2 regions of the Sphingobium aquiterrae genome follow, and region 2 is predicted to be linked to the other one. Evidence: riboswitches for the same ligand, from Rfam matches in the RefSeq annotation. Region 2 holds a riboswitch; the other holds the start of a gene.
The links. Region 2 has a riboswitch for cobalamin ahead of WFP78_RS10435 (HoxN/HupN/NixA family nickel/cobalt transporter). Riboswitches for the same ligand answer to the same signal wherever they lie in the genome.

Region 1: linked by a shared signal. The riboswitch ahead of WFP78_RS12985 (TonB-dependent receptor plug domain-containing protein) and the one ahead of WFP78_RS10435 (HoxN/HupN/NixA family nickel/cobalt transporter) in region 2 are both predicted to bind cobalamin.

What each region holds. Positions count from the first base shown of each region.
Region 1 is NZ_JBANFL010000011.1:35,948-44,017, forward strand. Features, by position in the region: gene WFP78_RS12965 (Crp/Fnr family transcriptional regulator) at 1-463, opposite strand, end outside; gene WFP78_RS12970 (DUF2189 domain-containing protein) at 1,010-1,795, shown strand; gene WFP78_RS12975 (cobyrinic acid a,c-diamide synthase CobB) at 1,824-3,122, opposite strand; gene WFP78_RS12980 (hypothetical protein) at 3,186-3,764, opposite strand; cobalamin riboswitch at 3,981-4,178, opposite strand; cobalamin riboswitch at 4,248-4,438, shown strand; gene WFP78_RS12985 (TonB-dependent receptor plug domain-containing protein) at 4,594-6,534, shown strand; gene WFP78_RS12990 (DUF1636 domain-containing protein) at 6,534-6,953, shown strand; gene cobT (nicotinate-nucleotide--dimethylbenzimidazole phosphoribosyltransferase) at 6,950-7,996, shown strand; gene WFP78_RS13000 (histidine phosphatase family protein) at 7,993-8,070, shown strand, end outside.
Region 2 is NZ_JBANFL010000008.1:98,187-106,256, forward strand. Features, by position in the region: gene WFP78_RS10420 (TonB-dependent receptor plug domain-containing protein) at 1-483, shown strand, start outside; gene WFP78_RS10425 (DUF6607 family protein) at 587-1,585, opposite strand; gene WFP78_RS10430 (TonB-dependent hemoglobin/transferrin/lactoferrin family receptor) at 1,595-3,865, opposite strand; cobalamin riboswitch at 4,072-4,315, shown strand; gene WFP78_RS10435 (HoxN/HupN/NixA family nickel/cobalt transporter) at 4,586-5,641, shown strand; gene WFP78_RS10440 (ABC transporter ATP-binding protein) at 5,634-6,431, shown strand; gene cobW (cobalamin biosynthesis protein CobW) at 6,428-7,477, shown strand; gene cobN (cobaltochelatase subunit CobN) at 7,477-8,070, shown strand, end outside.

The sequences.
Region 1 (8,070 bases), on a different contig from region 2:
AGACCCGCCCCGTCGCCGTCAATGTCGTCCTGGCCGCCATGCGGTCCAACATGATGTCGAGTTGCCGCGCGAACAATGCCGACAAGCCGCAGCCGATGTCCGCATGCCGACGGGCGAACGCCATCAACGCACCGGATTCGATGGTCAGCAGGTGGAGGAAACCCACGGCGATGATATCCGCGCGAAGCGGCGCGGGTTCCGGATAATTGCCGAAGATCTCGCCCGGCCCGTAGACCGCGAGCAGCGTTTCCTGGCCGTCGGACGAAATGATGCGGGACTGGGCCGTGCCCTCCACGACCAGCCAGCACTGCCCGGAAATGTCACCCTGCCGGGCGACCGCGCTCTTGTTGGCGAATCGGATATCCTTCATCGCGGCAGCCAGGGCGGCCGCGCTGTCGCTGTCGCAGGCAAAGACGGTTCTGATCACGGCCAGCCGTTCCGCTTCCTGCAACTTGTCCCCCACCGATCATTCAGACAGCGGCCCAAAAGCGCCCTTGCGGCCCGTCCTGTCAACTCACTGCGTGATGCGGCCGTAGCATAAAAAATGACCCGGCAAGCGGTAAGGCTTGCCGGGTCAGGATATAGGAAATCAGGAGTGTCTGATCTCCTCGGGTCGCGCCGCTAGAATAGATGATTCGCACGGGCGCACGCGTGATCGCCGTCACGCATCTGAAAATAGTCATGCGGCGCAATGGCGCGCCCGTTCCGCCCCTTTTCTGCCGCACGGACCCCGGCAGCGCTTCCCGCGTGAAGCGCAGGAACAGGCAGCATCCATCGCGGCGCAAACAACGGTGCTGGAATCCGGCATGGGAAAGGCGTATCGTTCTTCAATCGGATAGCGCTTTTGCACCCGCGCCATGTCCGTTCGGCAGCTTGGCTGATCGTAGCCCGGAACTGCCGGGAGCATTTTCGGCAATGGCCGGGAAACAGGCATTCGGGCCGAAAATGCGACCACAAGGGAAAGAGCGTTTCCGCGCCATGTGGCGACGCTCCAGTTGGGAGACTCGCTATGGTCGCCGCGTCACCGCATCTGTCTTCGATGTCATCCTTGAAGCTGCGCCGCATTGGCGTTGCCGATCTCCATTGGGCGCTCCGGGAGGGCGTGCGTGATTTTCTCGCGCTTCGGGGCGATTTCCTCTTCGCGGGCATCATCTATCCGGCGGTGGCGCTCATCGCCGCGGCGTTCGCGCTCAACCGCCATATGGTGCCGCTCATCTTCCCGATGGCGGCCACCTTCACGCTGCTGGGGCCGGTCATCGCCATCGGCTTCTACGAACTGGCCCGGCGCCGCGAAAAAGGGCTGGAGACCGGATGGAATCATTTCTTCGATCCCCTGCGCGGCACCTCGCGCGTCCAGATCCTGGGGCTGGCGGCGGCGCTGACCATCATGGCCATCGGATGGATGGTGGCGGCCCGCGCCATTTACGATGCCACGCTCGGCACGCTGGCGCCGGCGGATGTCGGCGCGTTCCTGACGCAATTGTTCGGCACGCCCGAAGGCTGGCGCCTGATCGTCATCGGCAATGCCGTCGGCCTGTGCTTTGCCATCGTCACCCTGACCATCTCGGTGATTTCCTTCCCGATGCTTGTCGACAGGCCGGTGCATGCGAGCGACGCGGTCGAGGCGTCGTTCCGGGCGACCGTGCAGAATCCGATCGTCATCTTCCGCTGGGGGCTGTATGTCGCGATCATCCTGGCGGTGGCCTGCATTCCCGCATTCATCGGGCTGGCGGTGGCACTTCCGGTGCTCGGCTATGCCAGCTGGCATCTCTATACGCGCATCGTGGAGCGTTAGGGCCAGTCACCATTCAGCTCCATGCCGATCAGGCGTGCCGCGCCGTGAACAGCGCCGCCACGGCAGCGGGGCATGACGGGAAATAGAAATGCACATAGGATGCCGTGAGCGAACCCCGCCGGTACACGGCCTCCCCCACGCCGCCATTGGGATTTGACGTCCTCGCCAGGGGTAGCTCCGCCGTTTCGAGCCGGGAATAATGGAAGCTGTGCCCCCGCAGATGGCCCTCCGGCAATGTCACCTCCTGCAGGCCCAGCCCGGACAGGCGCGGCTGCATGCTTGCCCCGGCATCCAGCAGGCCGAGCATGGACGCCTGCTCCCCCGCGACATCGGCCAGCGTGCGCGCGCAATACAGCATGCCCCCGCATTCGGCGAGGATCGGCCGGCCCAATGCATGATGCGCGCGAATGCTCTCCATCATCGCGATGTTTCCGGCGAGCGCCCGCAGGTGAAGCTCGGGATATCCGCCCGGCAGCCACAGGGCATCGCAGGGCGGCAGCGCCCCATCGCGAATCGGGGAGAAAAAGCGCAGGCGAGCACCCATCCTTTCCAGCAGGGCGAGATTGGCCGGATAGAGAAACGCAAAGCCATCGTCGCGGGCGACGGCGATTCTGACATCCTCCAGCAGGCGCGGCGGCTCCCCATCGTCCGGCGCGGCGAAAGACACCGGCGGCGGCAGCCATTGCGCATCGGCGGACAGAAGCGCCGCCGCGCGCTCGATCCGGGCATCGAGATCGTCGATTTCCTGCGCCTGGACGAGCCCCAGATGCCGTTCTGGAAGTGCGATCCCACCATCGCGGAACAATGCGCCCAGCCAGCGGACATCCCCCCTTAGGCTGTCTCGCAGCATCCCGGCATGGCGCGCACCCGCCACCCGATTGGCGAGCACGGCGCTGACACCGATATCGTCCCGATAGCTGGCAAGGCCATGCACCAGCGCGCCGAAGCTCTGCGCCATCGCGGAACCATCGACCACCGCCAGCACCGGCAGGCCGAAGCGCGCCGCTAGGTCGGCGGCGGAAGGATGGCCGTCGAACAACCCCATCACGCCTTCGACAAGGATCACATCGGCGTCGCGCGCCGCTTCATGCAGCAGGGCGCGGCAATAGGCCTCACCCCCCATGAACAGGTCGAGCTGATGGACGGGCGCCCCCGATGCGCACTCCAGGATCATCGGGTCCAGGAAATCCGGGCCGCATTTGAACACGCGCACCCGCCGCCCGGCCATGCGATGCCGCCGGGCGAGCGCCGCGGTGACAAGCGTCTTGCCCTGCCCCGATGCCGGCGCGGCGACCAGCAAGGCCGGGCATCGGGCGTCACCCCGCATCGATCGATGCCGCCACGGCCCTCGGATCAACGACCGCCTTGTGGTGCTGGCCCTCCATGTCGCTCATCGGCGCTGTCCCGATGACTGGCCGGACGTCAGCAATACGACCACCGCATGACAGGCGATCGCAACGCCCGTCCATGTCAGCGTCGACAGCAGCGATCCGGGGAAATAGCGGATGATGCGCCCCGCGAACCCGGCCAGCGACGGGTCCTTGAAATGGCCGCTCAGGACATAGAATCCACCGCTGGAAAACAGATGGCCGACAAATGTCGCGCCGACCGCCAGCACGACGATCGCGGGCAGGATGGCAAGGCTCGCCCCCATGCGCTTCGCCGCGAAACGCCCGGCGCACCACATGGTGCCATAGGCCGGCACCAGCATCCAGTAGGCCGGGGTGAAGCAGAAGGACGCCCCGCCCCTCGCGCCGATGACGACAAGGTCGATGGCAAAGGCGAGCAGGAACAGCGCCGGAAAGGCCATGCGCGAACGGATATAATATCCGGCGACGAAAAAGCTCGCCCAGCCGGTGTCGGGCAGGTGGACATAGGCGCTGAGCGAATGGGTGCGGGTGGCAAGCATCACCAGCGCCAGCAGCGCAAAAATGCCAAGGTCGAAACGCGTGCGTTGGGCCATCATCATGGTCTCCGAACAGGAAAGGGAATCAGCGATGCCGGCGCAAAGGCCGGCGGGGAAAGCGCATCGTGGCCGGCATGGTGGCTGCACACCACGCGCGCCGGGCCATGGCGTCATTCTTCAGCTGTGAGGCATCATCGCGGCTCCCCCCTTCAACGTTACGCACAATGTCGTCACGCAAGGGGTTCAGCCCTCGTCCGCCCGGTACATCCCGCCCGCGCGAAGGATCGACGGCAACCGGCCGGTTTCCTGACTTCTCGGTTCCTCGCGCCCTCGCCGCCTTCTCAGGGCCAAGACCCCAATGGCATGTGGCGAAGCGCTCGCCGATGACAGTTGCGGGAGCAGTGCCGGCTTTGGCCAGATGGCCGTTCCGGACTTCCCGATTAAGCCCTTTCGGGCACCCGTTGCGCCACCGGGGATAGGATAGCGGGCGTCGTTGCGCAAGCGTGCGGCATGATCGCGGCTTGCGGAATGCTGCAACGCACGGTATCTGCCCGCCTCGCGACAGGTTCCCCGAAAGGGGATTCAAAGGGAACGGGGTTCGATACCCCGGCTGCCCCTGCAACTGTGAGCGGTGAGCCATCGGGCCAAATGCCATTGGGACTTTCGGGTTCTGAGAAGGCGGTCCGGAACGGCGTCGACCCGCAAGCCAGGAGACCTGCCTGACGCGGTCGTTCTTCGTCCGGGCAGGGTGCACCGGCCGAGCGGGGTCTTCCTCGAGCAACGACATTGACTGCCTCGCGCGGGAAAGCGCGGGCCGGATGTCGTGCGCATGCGCCCGTGCATTCTCCCGCGTCTCCCGTTCGGGGCTCCGTGCCTTTGGGGGACCGAATCAATGCATACCGTTTCACATTTCTTCTGCCTTTCCGCTCTTATCGCCTCGCCCGCGCTGGCCCAGACGCCCGATACGGAAGCCAGTGCTGGCGCCGACGCCGACAACAGCCAGATCGTCGTCACCGCGCTGCGCACCCCGGTCGAGCGCGACCGGGTCTCGTCCAGCGTGACCGTGCTCGACCGCGAGGATATCGAACAGGCACAGCCGATCGCCATATCGGACGCGCTCGTGCGGACACCGGGCATCAGCATGGTCCGCAACGGCGGCTATGGCACCACGACATCGCTGCGCATCCGTGGCGCGGATGCCGGGCAGACGGTGTTCGTCATCGACGGGATGCGGCTGGCCGATCCGTCATCGACGGCGGGCGGCTACAGCTTTTCCAACCTGCTGACCGACGATATCGAGCGGATCGAGATATTGCGCGGGCCGCAATCCATCCTCTGGGGCAGCGACGCCATCGGCGGCGTGGTGAATGTCCAGACCGCGCGCCCCACAAAAGCGCTGGAGGGCAGCGCCGCGATGGAGGCCGGATCGCGCCAGACGATCAGCGGCCGGGCGGCTGTCGGCGGGCATAGCGACCTGCTGGACTGGCGCCTGTCCGGATCGACCTTCACCACGGACGGGATTTCCGCGCTCGCCAGCGGAACGGAAAAGGACGGTTATCGCCGCAACGCCGGCAATGGCACCGCCACGCTGCGCCTCTCGCAGGCGGTCTCGGTCGACCTTCGCGGCTATTATGCCAGCGCCCGCAATGATTTCGACGGCAGCTCCGGCGACGCCCCCGTCTATGGGCTGACGAAGGAATGGACCGTCTATGCCGGCATCAACGCGGCGCTGCTGGATGGCCGGCTGAGGAACCGGATCGCCATCCTGCAGAGCGATACCGACCGCGAGAATTACGATCCGCGCCGCACGATCCGCGCCCTCAATTTCGATGCGAAGGGCAAGGTCCGCCGCTATGAATATCAGGGCACCTTCACGCTTTCACCGCTGGCCGACATGGTCTTCGGCGCGGAGCGCGAGGAGCAGCGGATGACCAATGGCTCGCCCGCCAACAACGCCCTGCCCTATACACTGACGCAGACGCGCGCCGATATCGACAGCCTCTATGCCGAGCTGCGCCTGACGCCTCTTGCCGGGCTGACGCTGAACGGCGGCGCGCGGCGGGATCATCATTCCAACTTCGGCGGAAACACGGTATTCAGCGCCGGGGCGGCATGGTCGCTGAACAAGGGGGCGACCGTGCTGCGCGCCAGCTATGACGAAGGGTTCAAGGCGCCATCGCTCTATCAGCTGTTCAGCCTCTATGGCGCGGCCAACCTGCAGCCGGAAAAGGCGCAAAGCTGGGAGGCGGGCATCGAACAGGCGCTGCTGGGTGAGAAGCTGCGGCTTTCGGGCACATGGTTCGAACGGCAGACCGATAATCTGATCGACTTCGCCTATTGCCCGACCAGCGGCGCGCTGCCGGCCATATGCTATGTCCCCGGCACCACGACCACGCGTTTCGGCTATTATGCCAATGTGAACAAGAGCCGCGCCCATGGGCTGGAATTTGCCGGCACGCTCCACCTCGGGCGCCTGACCATGGATGGCAATTACAGCTGGATCGCCGCCGTCGACCGGACCGAAGGCGGCAATTTCAATCGGCAGCTGGCGCGCGTGCCCCGGCATCTGGCCAATGGCCGGATCGGCTATGATTTCCCCTTCGGCGTCACCACCAGCGTTGCCCTGCGCTATGCGGGTGGCAGCCTCGACCGGATCGGCGGCACCATGCTGGACGATTATCTGCTGACGGACCTGCGGGCGGAATGGAAGCTCCTGCCCGGCCTGACCGTGCAGGGCCGGATCGAAAACCTGTTCGACGTCGCCTATGAGACGGCGGGCGGCTATTCATCGCTCGGCCGCTCCGTCTATCTCGGCATCAGGAGCCGTTTCTGATGCTGCGCCGGGTGGAGGATGGATCGGCGGCTGGAACGGGGGTGGTCGTGTGCAGCACATGCCGCCTTTCCCCCGAACAGCGCGAGGACGGGGACGGGCGGCGCGGCGGTGCGCTGCTCGGCGATGCCTTGCGGCGCGTCAAAGACGGCGATCCCGCCTTTGACGGCATCGCCGTGCAGGACATGGCCTGCCTGTTCGCCTGCACCCGGCACTGCACCGTCCACATCCGCGCGCCGGGCAAGATCGGCTATGTGCTGGGCGATTTCACGCCCGATGACGATGCCGCCCGCGCCATCCTCGATTATGCCCGCCATCATGCCGCCAGCGCGGAAGGACAGGTGCGCTATGCCGACTGGCCGGCCGGCGTGAAAGGCCATTTCATCACCCGCACCCCGCCAGAGGGATTTGTGGTGCCATGAGCCTGTTTCCTTCCGTCGCGGCATTCGAGCATGCGCTCGCCAACCTGACGCAGCCCGATCCGCAGGCCATGGAGGCCACTTCGCTCCGGCAGGCGGCATTGACCAAACCGGCCGGATCGCTGGGGCGGCTGGAAGAGATCGCGCTGTTCATGGCGAGTTGGCAGGGCACCGCCCGCCCCCGCGCGGAGCGCATCCGGGCGGCCGTGTTCGCCGGCAATCATGGCGTGGTCGCGCAAGGGGTCAGCGCCTTTCCGCCGGAGGTGACGCAGCAGATGGTCGCCAATTTCCGCGCCGGCGGGGCGGCGATCAATGCGCTGGCGGGGGCGTGCGGGGCCGAGCTGACGGTCATCCCGCTCGACCTCGACAGGCCAACGGGCGACATCAGCCGCGCGCCCGCGCTGACCGAAGCGGAATGCCTGGCCGCCCTGTCGGCCGGGGCACAGGTCGTCACCGCCGGCATCGACCTGCTGTTCGTCGGCGAGATGGGGATCGGCAACACCACCCCCGCCGCCGCGCTCTGCGCACAGAGCTTCGGCGGGACAGTGGAACGCTGGGTCGGGCGCGGCACGGGCATCGACGATGCCGGCATCGGTCGCAAGACAAGCGTGATCGCGCAGGCGCTCGCCTTTCACGCGGCGGGATGCATCAGCCCCTTCGAAACGCTGCGGCGCCTTGGCGGGCGGGAAATCGCCGCCATGGCGGGCGCCATCCTGGCCGCGCGGATGCAGCGCGTGCCGGTGCTGCTGGACGGGTTTATCTGCTGCGCGGCCATCGCACCGCTGGCAGCCGCCGTCCCCGGTTTCACCGCCCATTGCCTCGCCGCGCATTGCTCGGCGGAAGCGGGGCATGTCCGGCTGCTGGAAAAGCTCGGCCTGGAGCCGTTGCTGCAACTGGGCATGCGCCTTGGCGAAGGCACGGGCGCCGCGGTGGCCGCGCAGATCGTCCGCTCGGCGCTCGCCGCGCATAACGGCATGGCGACCTTCGCCGAAGCAGCCATCGCCGGCGCCCTGCAACTGCCCTCCCTGCCACCGCCCGCATCGTGACCGCCTTCACGCTGCACCTCATGCGCCATGGCGCGCCCGTCGGCGCCGGACGGCTGCTCGGCCATACCGATGCC
Region 2 (8,070 bases):
GGCTTCCCGGCGAACACGACCCAGCGCCAGAATCTCGGCTCGGCCGAATATTATGGGGCGGAACTGTCCTTCGCCGCGCAGCTCGGGGCGGGGCTGAATGTCGGCGCCAACTATACCTATACCCATCGCGCCTTCGACATCGCGCCGCAGACCAACGGCACGGTCGTGCCGGTCTTCCGCCTGACCGACGTGCCGACGCACAAGGGGTTCGCCTATGCCGACTGGTCGCCCGTCGCCGGCCTGCACATCGTCCCCAATGTCGACCTCGCCTCCAACCGCACGACGATGACCACCGCCGCGCTACCGGTCTATTACCGCACCGGCAGCTATGCCGTCGCCAATCTGAGGATCGACTACAGCCTGACCGAAGGCGTCGAGATCGGCGTCGGCGCGCGCAATCTGTTCGACGATTATTATGTCCTCAGCGACGGCTTCCCGGAACAGGGGCGCAGTCTCTTCGCGAGCATCCGGGCGCGCTACTGACGATAACAGGGATGCGCGGCCATCGCGTTGCGAGGGCGATGTCGGCCATGCCGACGTCGCCCATGCGCTAGATATCGTCCTCCTTGCCTTCCGGGGCACGAGGCTATTCATGCTGCGCCGTCACCTCCGCGATGATCGCGCGACCGCTCTCGATCGCCTTGGCCACCGATATCTTCCGCGCCTGAATATCGTCGGCCAGCGTCATGAGGCGCGCCGCACCCGCCGAGCCGGTGTCCGCGACCTCGGCGACATGAAGGCCATGGTCCGTTGCGATGGTTTCGTCCCAGCTCTTGCGGATCGCCGCCCAATAGTCCCTGGTCGCCGCCCAGTAGCTGTCCGCCGCCGCGACATCGAAATCATCGGCGTGGACATAGCTGTTGAGCACGGATTCCTGGACGAAGGGCACGATCTTGCCGCCGGTCGTGCCCGGCTCCGGTCCCATCTTGATATTATCCTGCCAATGGACCCAGCCCGAGGGCGTGGGCGAGTGGCGGTTGATCCCCAGATAGCGGTCATAGGGCGGCTTGCGGACGGCGTCGCGCCGGGCGAGGGGGCGCCATGTCCAGCTGCTGCGCCAGCGTCGCACGCCGCCTTCGTCGGTCCACTGGCCCCAGCCGCCATAGCGCGGGGAATCGTCGGTCTGCCACACCGTCTGGGACCAGCGCCCCGCGCGCATGGCCGCCGGGACGGCCTCGACATTCCAGCGCCCCGTGCCGGCATAGACGAGGACGCTTTCGGGCTCATAGGTCCAGTCCTGCCGCCAATGCTTGATGACGAAGACCTTGCCGGCATCGTCCTTCACGACCAGCAGATGCTGGAGGACGATGTGGCGGCCGCTATCCTCGACAATGCGCACGCTTTCATGGCCGCCGCTGATCTTGGACGGGATCGGCGTATAGTCCGGGCGCCACGCCGTGGTCTCGCGCATGTCGAAGGTCACTTTATAATTGCCCGCCATGGCGAGGATCGCGGCGCGATCGGCCTGGAAAGCGCCGGCCTCGACCTCCGCCGAGCGCGCCTTCACGGGGCCGTCGGCAAGGGCGGGCGGGGCGGAGAACAGGGCTGCCGCCAGTGCGATGGATGAGAGAAGCGTTGATTTCATGGGAAACTCCTAGAAGCGGGCAGTGAGCGAGACGCTCGCATTGCGTCCCGGCTGCGTGTAGGCGTCGGTGACGGTCGATGTGGCGGCGAGGCCGCGGACATCGCTCCACCAGGCATATTTCTTGTCGAGCAGGTTGAAGAGGCCGGCACGCAGCGTCACCGCCTTGCCGACCCGGACATAGGCGGTCGCGTCCAATATGGTGAACCCGCCGGGGCGGAAGCAGGGCGCGCCGTTGCAGACCGTCGCGGCACCGCTGGCGTCGACATAGGTGGTGCGGCCGAGTTCCTTCTGCGCGGCATGGGTGGCGATGATCTGGCCGCCGAACCGTCCCTCCGGATGATCGTAGCCGATGCCCATCACCAGCTTGAGCGGATCGATGGTGGACAGCGGCGAGCGGATGCCGTCGCCGTCGATCACCGTGCCCTTGGCATAGCTGATCGCCATGCGCCCGGAGAGGCCGCTCTTCATGCGCAGGTCGAGCCGGCCCTCGGCGCCGGAGATGCGCACCCGGTTGAGGTTGATGAACTGGAAGATCGCGGGATTGGAAGGGGTGAACCCGCCGCCGACCACTTCCTGGCTGATGAAGTTGCGATAGCGCCCGGTAAAGCCGGTCACGCCGCCGCTCACCAGCCCTTCGGCGAAGCGCAGGCCGCCTTCATAGGTTTCGCTCGTTTCCGGCTTCAGGTTCGGATTGGGCAGCGAGGTGTAGCCCTGGGCGAGGTTCTGGAAGAACTGGTTGACCTGCGTGGGGGAGGGCGCCTTGAAGCCGCGCGCATAGTTGGCGAACAGGTTGACGCCGCCCAGTTTCACGACCCCGCCGATCTTGGGGGAGAGGCGCGATCCGTTCTGGCCCGCCGTATCGAACACCGGCAGCAGCGGATCGTCCTTCGGATCGAGCTTGTAATGGTCGAAGCGCAGCACCGGATAGAGGGTGAACATGCCGTCCGCCAGCGCGATCTCGTCGCCCAGATAGGCGCCGGCGAGCGTGAAGTCGGTGATCGGGAAGGCGCGGGTCGGGAAGGTGTCGGGAGGCGTCGGCGTGGTGCCGTCGCGCAGCCCCTTCTGCCGCGTGACGCTGATGTCCCCGCCATAGACGACGCGGTGGGCGATGGCGCCGGTGCGCAGGTCGCTCCGCAGTTCGGCGCTGGCCCCGATGACGCGGTTCTCGAAGGTGTTGAGCCGGGTGCGGTCGGCGGCGGTGTTGCGGTCCTCGGCGCTGAACTGGCGGTTCTCGCCATCCTGATACCAGAGCGACAGTTGCGCCTCGTCGATCGCGCCCGTGCCGCGATACCGCCAGTCGAGGCTGACGCGATCGCGGCGGGTCTTGTCGTGCGCCGTAAGGCCGATGACGCTGGTGGCGCTCGTCGCCGCGGCGGCGATGCCGCTGAGCACATTGGTGCGCATGTCGTCGTCCAGATGATCGAAGGTCAGCCGGACGCGATGCGCCTCGCCGGGGTTCCAGACGATCTTGCCCAGCACGGCATTGGAGCGGCTGTCCTGCGGATTGGGCGTGGTCCGGTTGGCATTGGGCGCGTCGTTCGTCCCCTTGTTGTCGAATTCATGCCCGTCCCGGCGGGTATAGGCGACCAGAGCCGACCATGCCCCGCTTCGCCCGGCCAGAATGGCGGTCTCGGAAAACTGGTCGTCCGCCGAATCATAGGCCGCGCGGACGAGGCCCGCGACATTGCGGTCCTTGCGCAGGAAATCCTCGGGGTCGCTGGTGACGAAGCTGACCGCGCCGGCCAGGCCGTCGCTGCCGTAAAGCGCGGAAGCGGGGCCGCGCAGGATTTCGACGGACTTGATGAGGCCGACATCGACATAGTCGCCGCGTCCCGCCGACTGCGCGCCGAAGTCGAAACCATCGGGCACGCGCACGCCGTCGACCTGGATCAGCACGCGATTGCCTTCAAGGCCGCGGATGTTGAAGCCGGCATTGCCGTCCCGGCCTGTCGTGCCGCTCGCCGCCCCGAAGCGCGTGGGCGCCCGCCGGACGCTGACGCCGGGCTCGAACCGCACGAGGTCCTTGATGTCGGACACCATCTGGTCGGCGATCTGCCGATCCGAAATGACCGAGACCGTCGCGGGCACGTCGATCACGGCCTGCGGCAGGCGCGTAGCGGTCACGGTGATCGCGTTGCGCTGGTCGAAGGTAACAAGCGGGTCGCCATCCTGCGCCCGCGCCAGGCCGGGGGCCAGGGCAAGGGTGGCGGCCAGCGCCGGGATCGACGCTGACAGGATCATGTGCTGCGGACGCCGCGCATCCGGCTTGGAAACGGCCAATGAAGCCCCCTTTAATATTGATAATGATTCTCATGTGCTGTTTATCGGCAGGGAAGGCCCTCCGTCAACATGAAGTGCAAAAGGAGGACCGCGACGAACCGCCCGGTTCGATGAGCGTCCGATGGGCGCGGCGTGCCGGACGTGCTTTTATCTTCACTTTTCGGCAAGGCGCCTCTATGCCCCGCGTTGAAGGACGGCATGAGCCGCCCTTCGAAGATCGCGCCGGTGCCCCGAAAGGGGCTTAAAATGGGAATGCGGTACGGATGCCTTGGCATCCTATTCCGCAGCTGTCCCTGCAACTGTAAGCGGTGAGCGCGATGCATATCGACCTTCCGGGATCATCGGGGGGTCAGCCACTGGGCCGGACGCTAAGTCATGCGGGGCCTGGGAAGGCCATGCATCGTGCGATGACCCGTGAGCCAGGAGACCTGCCGGCGTCTGGTCGCTCTTGCCTGGTCCAGGGGATGGCCGTGGCACGGTACTCCGTCTGAGCGACGCTTGTGCGGCGGGAGCCGCACCGGCATGCGTGCCGGGCGCTGCAGGGTGTCCGTTCGGCAGTGCATGCCGGCCGTTCGCGCGGAGGCTCCCGTCCGGTTTCGCTGACACCGACGGGGAAATACCCATGAATATCGCCTGTTTTCCGGCGACGGCGGCCGCCGCCCCACGAACGCGCGCGCACGATCGCCGCAAGCCCCGCCCCGTTTCGCCGCAGGCCCCGGCATGACCGTGCCCCAGATTTCCCCGTCTTCCCCGCAAAGGCCGCTGCGACGGCGGATGATCGGCATGTTCGGCGGGCTCATCGCCGCCAATGTCGCGCTGTGGCTGTGGGCGTTCGCGCTGTTCCCCGGCAACACCGTGATGCTCGGCACGGCGCTGCTCGCCTGGAGCCTTGGCCTGCGCCATGCCGTCGATGCCGATCATATCGCGGCGATCGACAATGTGACGCGCAAGCTGATGCAGGATGGCCAGCGGCCGCTGACGGTCGGCTTCTGGTTCGCGCTGGGGCACAGCGCCATCGTGCTGATCGCGGCGGTCACGATCGCGCTCGCGGCGAGCGCGGTCAGCCGGATCGAGGCGGTGGGCGCGGTCGGCGGCGTCATCGCCACGGCCATCTCCGCGACCTTCCTGTTCGCGATTGCGGGCATGAACCTTCTCATCCTGCGATCGGTCTGGCGCACCTTCAACGAGGTGCGCGCCGGCAAGCCCTATGGCGAGGACGATCTGGACCTGCTGCTGGGCAATCGCGGTGTCCTGTCCCGCCTGTTCCGGCCGCTGTTCCGGCTGGTGACGCGCAGCTGGCATATGGCGCCGCTGGGTTTCCTGTTCGGCCTCGGCTTCGACACGGCGACGGAGGTCGCGATCCTCGGCCTTTCGGCGGGGCAGGCGGCGAACGGGCTTTCGATCGGCACGGCCCTGATCTTCCCGCTGCTCTTCGCGGCGGGCATGGCGCTGGTCGATACGGCGGACGGCGCGATGATGATGGGCGCCTATCAATGGGCGTTCGTGAAACCCATCCGCAAGCTCTACTATAACATCACCATCACGCTGGTGTCGGCCATCGTCGCCATCATGATCGGGGGCATCGAAACCGCCGCGCTGCTGGGCGAGAAGCTGGGCCTTTCCGGCGGCATCTGGTCGCTGGCGGCGAATCTGGGCACGCATTTCAACAGCCTGGGCTTCGCGATCATCGGCCTGTTCGCTGTGTGCTGGATCATCAGCTGGGCGATCTACCGCTGGAAGGGCTTTGACGAGATCGAGGTGGCCGGTCGTGCCTGAGCGCGACCTGTCGCTGACGCTGGAGGGCGTTACCGTCCGGCGCGGGCGCACGGTTGCGGTCAGCGATGCCAGCACGCTGTTCGCGCCGGGCCGGCTGACCGCCGTCATCGGCCCCAATGGCGCGGGCAAGAGCAGCCTGATCGAAGCGGCCGCCGGGGTGCTGAAGCCGGTATCGGGCATGGTGCGGCTGGGCGACAGGCCGATGGCCGACATCGATCCGCGCATGTTGGCGTTGCAGCGCGCCTATCTGCCGCAGCGTGCGGCGGTGAGCTGGCCGATCAGCGTCGAGCGGCTGGTGGCGATCGGCCTCACGCCCTCGCTCCCGTCCTTCGGCCTGCTTTCGCCGGCCATGCGGGAGGCTGTCGACCGCGTGCTCGCCGAATGCGACCTGCTGGCCCTGCGTGACCGGCCCGCGACCGCGCTGTCGGGGGGCGAGCTGGCCCGCGCCATGCTGGCCCGGGCGCTGGTCGCCGATCCACGAATCCTGATCGCGGACGAGCCGACGGCGGGGCTCGACCCCCTGCACGCCATGGCCTGCATGCACCGCCTGCGCGCCCGCGCCGGACTGGGGGCCGTCATCGTCGTGGCGATCCATGACCTGACGCTGGTGCGGCGCTTTGCCGATGCGGTGGTCGCCATGCGCGGCGGCCGCATCCTCGCGGCTGGCCCGGCCGACACGGTGCTGTGCGCCGACACGCTGTCCCGCCTGTTCGACCTGCCGGTGCGGGTCGAGGCGGACGCTATCTCTTTTCTCGACCCCATCCCCCTGTCCGAAGGAATTTTCGCATGAGCAAGGTGCCTGCAACCGTCATCACCGGCTTTCTGGGCGCCGGCAAGACCACGCTGATCCGCCATCTGCTGGAAAATGCGGGCGGACGCCGCCTTGCGCTCATCATCAACGAGTTCGGCGATGTCGGCATCGACGGCGATCTGGTGAAGGGCTGTGGCGATGAAGCCTGCGCGGAAGAGGACATCGTGGAACTGGCCAATGGCTGCATCTGCTGCACCGTCGCCGATGATTTCCTGCCCACCATGCAGCGCCTGTTGGACCGGCCCCTGCCGCCGGACCGGATCATCATCGAGACATCCGGCCTGGCATTGCCCAAGCCGCTGCTCAAGGCGTTCCAATGGCCCGCGATCCGCACGCGCGCGACCGTGGATGGCGTGATCGCGCTGGTCGACGCGGATGCGCTTGCCGCCGGCCGCTTCGCCAGCGACGAGGCGGCGCTGGCCGCCGCGCGCGCGGCGGACCCGACGCTGGACCATGACAGCCCGATCGAGGAACTGTTCGAGGATCAGCTCGCCTGTGCCGACCTGGTGCTGCTGGGCAAGACCGACCTTGTCGATCCGCAGCTGCTGGACGCGCTGGAGCAGGGTCTGGCCGCGCGCGTGCGGCCCGGCGTCGCCATCGTCCGCAGCGCCCATGGCCGGGTGGACCCGGCGCTGTTCCTGGGCCTGGATGCCGGCGCGGAGGACGATCTGGACAGCCGCCCGTCGCATCATGACGCCGAGGGCGAAGAGCATGACCATGACGATTTCGACAGTTTCGTGCTCGACCTGGGCGAAGTCGAGGCGATCGACGGGCTGCTGGGGCCGCTTGGCGATGTCATCGCCGCCCATGGCATCCTGCGCATCAAGGGCTTCGTGGCGGTCGCCGGGCGGCCCGCGCGGCTGCTGATCCAGACGGTCGGGCCGCGCATCCAGCATCATTTCGACCGGGCATGGTTGCCGGGCGAGGCGCGGGCCTCCCGGCTGGTGGTCATCGGGCAGAAGGGGCTGGATCGCGCGGGAATCGCAATGGCGCTGCAGGCCGCGGCCGGGGCGCAGGCCGCCTGATGCACCTGCTGGCCGCCACGCCCGGCACCGTTTCCAGCGGAGAGGAGGCGATCGACCTTGGCCAGACGCCGGGCGACATCGTCATCCTCACCACCGCCGACAGCAGCCTTGCCTGTTTTGCCCGGGCGGCGGCCCTGCCCGGACTGGAAGGGGTGGAGCTGCGGCTCGCCAACCTGTTGCAGCTACGCCATCCCTATTCGGTCGACCTCTATGTCGAAAAGGTGATCGCGAAGGCGCGCTTCGTGTGCGTCGTGCTGCTGGGCGGCAAATCCTACTGGCCCTATGGCATCGACGAAATCGCCGCCGTGGCGCGCGAGAAGGGGATCGCCTTTGCCGCGATCCCCGATGGCAATGACGACGACCCCGGATTGACGGCGGCGTCCACGGTGCCGCCGGAGACGGGCAGACAGCTGCACGATTATCTGCGGCAGGGCGGTGTCGCCAATGCGGCGGGCTTCCTGCGGCTGGCCGCCCGGCTGGCGGGTGGGGACGCGGGCGATCCGCAGGCGCCGGTGCCGATTGCGGACGCCGGCCTCTATCTGGCCGGAGAGCCGCGCCCGACGCTGGACCAGGTGAAGGCGCGCTGGGTCGCG